DNA from 2 places in the Pseudomonas sp. NPDC087358 genome. Region 2 is predicted to be linked to the other one. Evidence: predicted binding sites of a transcription regulator. Region 2 holds the regulator's gene; the other holds the start of a gene.

Region 1 (3,418 bases), on a different contig from region 2:
TGACGCAAGCCACAGGCAAACAGCCCCGGGCACTTAGCTCGGTCGATAAACGCGCACATTGGCATGCCCCTCACTGAGCAAATGGTGAGCATGCAGGCGACTCATGACGCCTTTGTCGCAATAAAGCAGGTACTGGCGCGTGTGATCCAGTTCCTTGAAACGGCTGTTCAATGCAAAGAACGGCAGCGTTTGTACTTCGACGCCAGACAGTTCCAGCGGGCGGTCTTCTGCTTCATCCGGATGACGGATGTCGATGACCACTTGCCCGGCCAGCGCCTGACTGACTTCTTCGACCTGAACGTCCTGGCCCAATTCCTCGATCACGCGATCGATAGGCACCAGACGGGCGTTTTCGAGCGCACGCTCGAGCACCGCCATGTCGAACTCTTTTTCTTCATGCTCGACGCGGTTGCGCTTGGCCGCGGTCTTTGGGTTGACCGAGATCACGCCGCAGTATTCAGGCATGTGCCGGGCAAAATCGCCGGTGCCGATCTGATCGGCCAGGTCGATGATGTCCTGCTTGTGACTGGCGATCAGCGGTCGCAAGACCAGCTTTTCAGTCACGCAATCGATGACCGACAGATTGGGCAGTGTCTGGCTGGACACCTGGGAAATCGCTTCGCCGGTGACCAGCGCGTCGATTTCCAGCCTGTCGGCAATGTTGGTCGCAGCGCGCAACATCATACGCTTCAATACTACGCCCATATGACTGTTATCGACTTTTCCGAGAATTTCTCCCAGAACTTCCTCGAACGGCACGCTGACGAACAGCACCCGCTGGGAGCTGCCGTACTTCTTCCAGATGAAGTGCGCGACTTCCATCACGCCCAGCTCGTGGGCCCTGCCGCCCAGATTGAAGAAGCAGAAATGGCTCATCAGGCCGCGCCGCATGATCTGATAAGCGGCAACCGTGGAGTCGAAACCGCCGGACATCAACACCAGGGTCTGCTCCAGCGAGCCCAGCGGATAGCCGCCGATGCTGTTGTGCTGGCTGTGAATCACGAACAGGCGCTGATCGCGGATCTCGATCCGCACTTCGACTTCAGGGGCCTTGAGCGAGATACCGGCGGCGTTGCACTCACGGCGCAACCTGCTGCCAACGTACTTCTCGACATCCATGGAGCTGAAGTCGTGGTGCCCGGCGCGTTTGCAGCGCACCGAAAAAAACTTGCCGGACAGAGCATCGCCGAAGTGCTGTTTGCACTTCTCGTAGATGTCGTCCATATCCCCCAGCGGGTACTGATCGACCTGCAGGAAATGTGCGATGCCCGGCATGCAGCTCAGGCGCTCGGTCATCTCGTGCAGGATTTTCGAATCCTCGACCTTCGTTTCGACCTCGAGGTTGTCCCACACGCCATCGACCACCAGCGCCGGGTCCAGATCGCGGAGCACGGTACGGATGTTTTTGGCCAGCTGTTTGATGAAGCGCTTGCGCACTGGCCGGCTTTTGATGGTGATCTCTGGGAAAACTTTAACGATTAGTTTCATGAAAACAGCGCGCTAGGTGCCGGTCGAAAAAGGGGGGCGCGGATTATAGCGGAAATTGCTCAAGGTTTAACCAGTTATCGTATAGCCGATCATCAGCGCACCAAAAAGGGACTGTATACAATCTGCAAGCACCAATTAGGTGCGCTCGTTTTCAAGAATGCGACGTTTAACGCCCGAAAAGGCGGTGTTTTTCGCGGAAAACCCAACACGGGGCACTGGCATGCAAATTGCTCCCTTGTGAGGCAGGTTGCCTTGGCCGACTATCGCGCCCGGCATCACCCATATTTAAAGGGCCCCACAACTACCTGGCCCTAATCCACCCCGGAGGACAACATGTCGAAGTCGGTTCAACTCATCAAAGATCATGACGTTAAATGGATTGATCTGCGCTTCACGGACACCAAAGGTACTCAGCACCACGTGACCATGCCAGCCCGCGATGCGCTGGAAGACGATTTCTTCGAAGTCGGCAAAATGTTCGACGGCTCCTCCATCTCTGGCTGGAAGGGCATCGAAGCCTCCGACATGATCCTGCTGCCGGACGACGAGACCGCCGTTCTGGATCCGTTCACCGAAGAGCCGACCCTGATCCTGGTTTGCGACATCATCGAACCTTCGACCATGCAAGGTTACGACCGCGACCCACGCGCCATCGCTCACCGCGCTGAGGAATACCTGAAGTCCACCGGTATCGGTGACACCGTATTCGCAGGTCCAGAGCCAGAATTCTTCATCTTTGACGAAGTGAAGTTCAAGTCCGACATCTCCGGTTCCATGTTCAAGATCTACTCCGAACAAGGTTCGTGGATGTCCGACGCTGACATCGAAGGCGGCAACAAAGGCCACCGTCCTGGTATCAAAGGCGGCTACTTCCCGGTTCCTCCGTTCGACCACGACCACGAAATCCGCACCGCAATGTGCAACGCGCTGGAAGAAATGGGCCAGGTCGTCGAAGTTCACCACCACGAAGTGGCAACCGCTGGCCAGAACGAAATCGGCGTGCGATTCAACACGCTGGTTAAAAAGGCTGACGAAGTTCAGACCCTGAAATACGTCGTGCACAACGTTGCCGACGCTTATGGCCGCACCGCTACCTTCATGCCAAAGCCGCTGTACGGCGATAACGGCTCGGGTATGCACGTTCACATGTCCATCGCCAAAGATGGCAAGAACACCTTCGCAGGCGAAGGCTATGCCGGCCTGTCCGACACCGCTCTGTACTTCATCGGCGGCATCATCAAGCACGGTAAGGCACTGAACGGCTTCACCAACCCGGCTACCAACTCCTACAAGCGTCTGGTTCCAGGTTTCGAAGCTCCAGTAATGCTGGCCTACTCGGCTCGTAACCGTTCGGCATCGATCCGTATTCCTTACGTCTCCAGCCCACGTGGCCGTCGTATCGAAGCACGTTTCCCGGATCCAGCAGCCAACCCGTACCTGGCGTTCGCTGCACTGTTGATGGCTGGCCTGGACGGCATCCAGAACAAGATCCACCCTGGCGACGCTGCTGACAAAAACCTGTACGACCTGCCACCTGAAGAGGCTGCAGAGATCCCACAAGTTTGCGGCAGCCTGAAAGAAGCCCTGGAAGAACTGGACAAAGGTCGTGCGTTCCTGACCAAAGGCGGCGTTTTCAGCGACGACTTCATCGATGCTTACATCGCACTGAAATCGGAAGAAGAAATCCGCGTTCGTACGTTCGTACACCCACTGGAATACGAGCTGTACTACAGCTGCTGATCCAGTTGCGTCAGCGATAGCTGCGTGAACAAAAGGCCTCCTTCGGGAGGCTTTTTTGTGCCTGAAAATCAGCAAGCCGGTCGCGGACATCTAAAGAAATCCAAACCCGATGGTGCTTGGCAGGCGATCCTTTTCTAATGTGCCGACGCCAAGGCATTCCGCTTCGGCCATCCAGGGAATGGACATGTTC
Region 2 (3,418 bases):
GGAAACGCGTCAGGTGGCTTGGCAGATTGCGTGCGTCTATGGACACCGCCAGCAACGGCTCGGCAAGTTCGGTATGAATCAGCGCACGTTCGGCGAGCTCCGGGAGCAGGCCCGCCGGCAGGTTATCTACGCAATAGAAGCCGCTGTCTTCGAGAACATCGAGCGCTGTACTCTTGCCGGAGCCGGAGCGACCGCTGACGATGATCATGCGCATGATCAGTGACCGTTCTGGGCAGCAAGTACGACGTTGTAAAGCGCATCGCTGCTTTTGGCGTCACGCAACTGGGCGCGAACGTCGGCCCGATCGAGCATGCTTGCGATCTGGCGCAGCAACTCCAGGTGCGCATCGGTTGCTGCTTCGGGGACGAGCAATACGAACAGCAGATCCACAGGGGCGCCGTCGATGGCGTCGAAATCGACGGGTTTTTCAAGGTGCAGTACGGCGCTGACGGGTGAGGTGCAACCCTTGAGTCTGCAGTGGGGAATGGCAATGCCGTTGCCAAAGCCGGTCGAACCCAGCTTTTCGCGGGCGACAAGGCTCTCATAGACGGTTTGACGGTCGAACTCGGGGACTTCTCGCCCAATCAACTTGGCAATTTCTTCGAGTACGGCTTTCTTACTGCCGCCTGGCACGTTCACGGGGGAACGGCCAGGGGTCAGGATGTTTTCAAGTCGGATCATGGATGGAAGTGTCAACGAGCAGTGGCACCTTGCAGCAGGCTCTGCTGTTTTTCCTTATGTTTTTTGAGTTGGCGGTCGAGCTTGTCGGTGAGCAAGTCGATGGCTGCATACATGTCATCATGTTCGGCGTTGGCGACCACTTCGGCCCCCGGAACATGCAGGGTGGCTTCGATTTTCTGTTTGAGCTTCTCGACCTCCATGGTCACCTGCACATTGGTAATCTTGTCGAAGTGCCGCTCCAGGCGATCGAGCTTCTCGGTGATGTAGTTGCGCAGAGGGTCGGTCACTTCCAGCTGGTGTCCACTGATGTTGACTTGCATACAGCTTCTCCTTCATTGCCAGTGCATTAAGAGGCAGGCTTGGTTGCCTGCCACTGGAACGCTGTGGCTCGTGACCCTTACATCAAACGCTTGCGTTCGCTCGACGGCGCGATTCCCAGGGATTCGCGGTACTTGGCGACCGTGCGACGGGCCACTTGAATGCCTTGTGCCTCCAGTAAACCAGCGATCTTGCTGTCACTCAACGGCTTTTTCTGATTTTCAGCGGCAACCAGTTTTTTGATGATCGCGCGGATGGCCGTGGACGAGCATTCACCGCCTTCAGAGGTGCTGACGTGGCTGGAAAAGAAGTATTTCAGTTCGTAGATGCCACGCGGGGTATGCATGAATTTTTGCGTGGTCACGCGGGAGATCGTCGATTCGTGCATGCCCACCGCCTCTGCGATGTCGTGCAGTACCAGCGGCTTCATGGCCTCATCGCCGTATTCGAGGAACCCGCGTTGATGCTCGACGATCTGGGTCGCGACCTTCATCAGGGTTTCGTTGCGGCTTTGCAGGCTCTTGATGAACCAGCGAGCCTCCTGCAACTGATTGCGCATGAAGGTGTTGTCGGCACTGGTATCGGCGCGTCGCACGAAGCCTGCGTATTGCGGGTTGACCCGCAGGCGCGGCACGGATTCCTGATTGAGTTCCACCAGCCAGCGCTCGTTATGCTTGCGCACGATCACGTCAGGCACGACGTATTCGGCTTCGGTCGACTCGATTTGCGAACCGGGGCGCGGGTTGAGGCTCTGGACCAGCTCGATGACCTGGCGCAGGTCATCTTCCTTGAGCTTCATGCGGCGCATCAGTTGCGCGTAATCACGGCTACCCAGCAGGTCGATGTAGTCGGCAACCAGTCGTTGAGCCTCGGCCAGCCATTTGGTCTTGGCCGGAAGCTGGCGCAATTGCAGGAGCAGGCATTCGCTGAGGTTGCGCGCACCGATGCCCGCCGGTTCGAATTGCTGAATCCGATGCAGTACCGCTTCGATTTCATCCAGCTCGATGTCCAGTTCCGGGTCGAAGGCGTCCAGCAGTTCGTCCAGCGATTCGTCCAGGTAACCCTGATTATTGATGCAGTCGATCAGCGTCACGGCGATCAGGCGATCGGTGTCGGACATCGGCGCCAGGTTCAGCTGCCACAGCAGGTGGCTTTGCAGGCTCTCGCCGACCGATGTCCGGGTGGTGAAGTCCCACTCATCGTCGTCGTTGCTCGGAAGGCTGCTGGCGCTGGTCTGGTAGACGTCTTCCCATGCGGTGTCCACGGGCAGCTCGTTGGGAATGCGCTCGCTCCATTCGCCGTCTTCCAGATTGTCGACGGTTGGGGCGGATTCCTGGTAGGTCGGTTCCTGAACGTCAGGGTTGGGCTTTTGCTCGATGTTGTCGGCCATGGGGTCGGCGTTATCGAAATCGTCGCCCTCTTCCTGGCGTTCGAGCATAGGATTGGACTCCAGCGCCTCCTGGATTTCCTGTTGGAGATCCAGCGTCGACAATTGGAGCAAGCGGATGGCCTGTTGCAGCTGCGGTGTCATCGTCAGCTGCTGGCCCATTCTCAAGACTAGCGAAGGTTTCATGGCAGGGGCTTAACACCTTATTCGCCGGCGCATATGCGCGCCATCCACTACTAGGGCGCCGAGGCGCCAACTTAAGCAAATTATATGCCTGAAACCGGAGTGTTTGCCTAGGGTGTGATGACAATTATTACGAGGTTGGCGATCAGGCTCATGCAGCGCTCGCCCGCCAACCCCCGCGTCATCGCCCGATTACAGGCGGAACTCGTGGCCGAGATACACTTCCTTGACCAGTTGATTGGCCAGGATGGTTTCGGCATCGCCTTCGGCGATCAGCTGGCCATCGTTGACGATATAGGCTGTTTCGCAGATGTCGAGCGTCTCACGGACGTTATGGTCGGTGATCAGGACGCCGATGCCCTTGGCCTTGAGATGGTAGATGATCTGTTTGATGTCGCCCACGGAGATGGGGTCGACGCCCGCGAACGGTTCATCCAGCAGAATGAATTTGGGCGATGTTGCCAAGGCGCGGGCGATTTCGACGCGACGTCGCTCACCACCCGAAAGGCTCATGCCCAGGTTGTCGCGGATGTGCGTGATGTGGAACTCCTGAAGCAGGCTTTCCAGTTCCTTGCGACGTCCGGCCCGGTCGAGCTCCTTGCGGGTCTCGAGGATGGCCATGATGTTGTCCGATACCGACAGTTTGCGGAAGATCGACGCTTCCTGAGGCAGATAGCCGATGCCTGCGCGGGCGCGGCCGTGCATGGGCTGATGACTGACATCCAGATCATCGATCAATACACGACCCTGATCGGCCTGGACCAGGCCGACGATCATATAGAAGCAGGTGGTCTTGCCAGCACCGTTGGGGCCCAGAAGGCCGACGATCTGACCGCTGTCGATGGACAG

What was found. Region 2 encodes sigma-54, which starts transcription at its own class of promoters, with help from an activator protein. Its sites were predicted from a motif close to ANTGGCATNNANNTTGCTNT; they were not measured.
Region 1: a site for sigma-54 is predicted at 1,703-1,722, ahead of glnA (glutamate--ammonia ligase). Genes of this name have one in related genera too.

Annotation. Positions count from the first base shown of each region.
Region 1 covers NZ_JBJDOA010000017.1:129,974-133,391, reverse strand. The annotation lists gene thiI (tRNA uracil 4-sulfurtransferase ThiI) at 34-1,488, opposite strand; gene glnA (glutamate--ammonia ligase) at 1,822-3,228, shown strand; gene ACI2KS_RS27300 (cupin domain-containing protein) at 3,413-3,418, shown strand, end outside.
Region 2 covers NZ_JBJDOA010000002.1:236,339-239,756, forward strand. The annotation lists gene rapZ (RNase adapter RapZ) at 1-214, opposite strand, end outside; gene ptsN (PTS IIA-like nitrogen regulatory protein PtsN) at 217-681, opposite strand; gene hpf (ribosome hibernation-promoting factor, HPF/YfiA family) at 693-1,001, opposite strand; gene ACI2KS_RS04695 (RNA polymerase factor sigma-54) at 1,079-2,572, opposite strand; gene lptB (LPS export ABC transporter ATP-binding protein) at 2,762-3,418, opposite strand, start outside.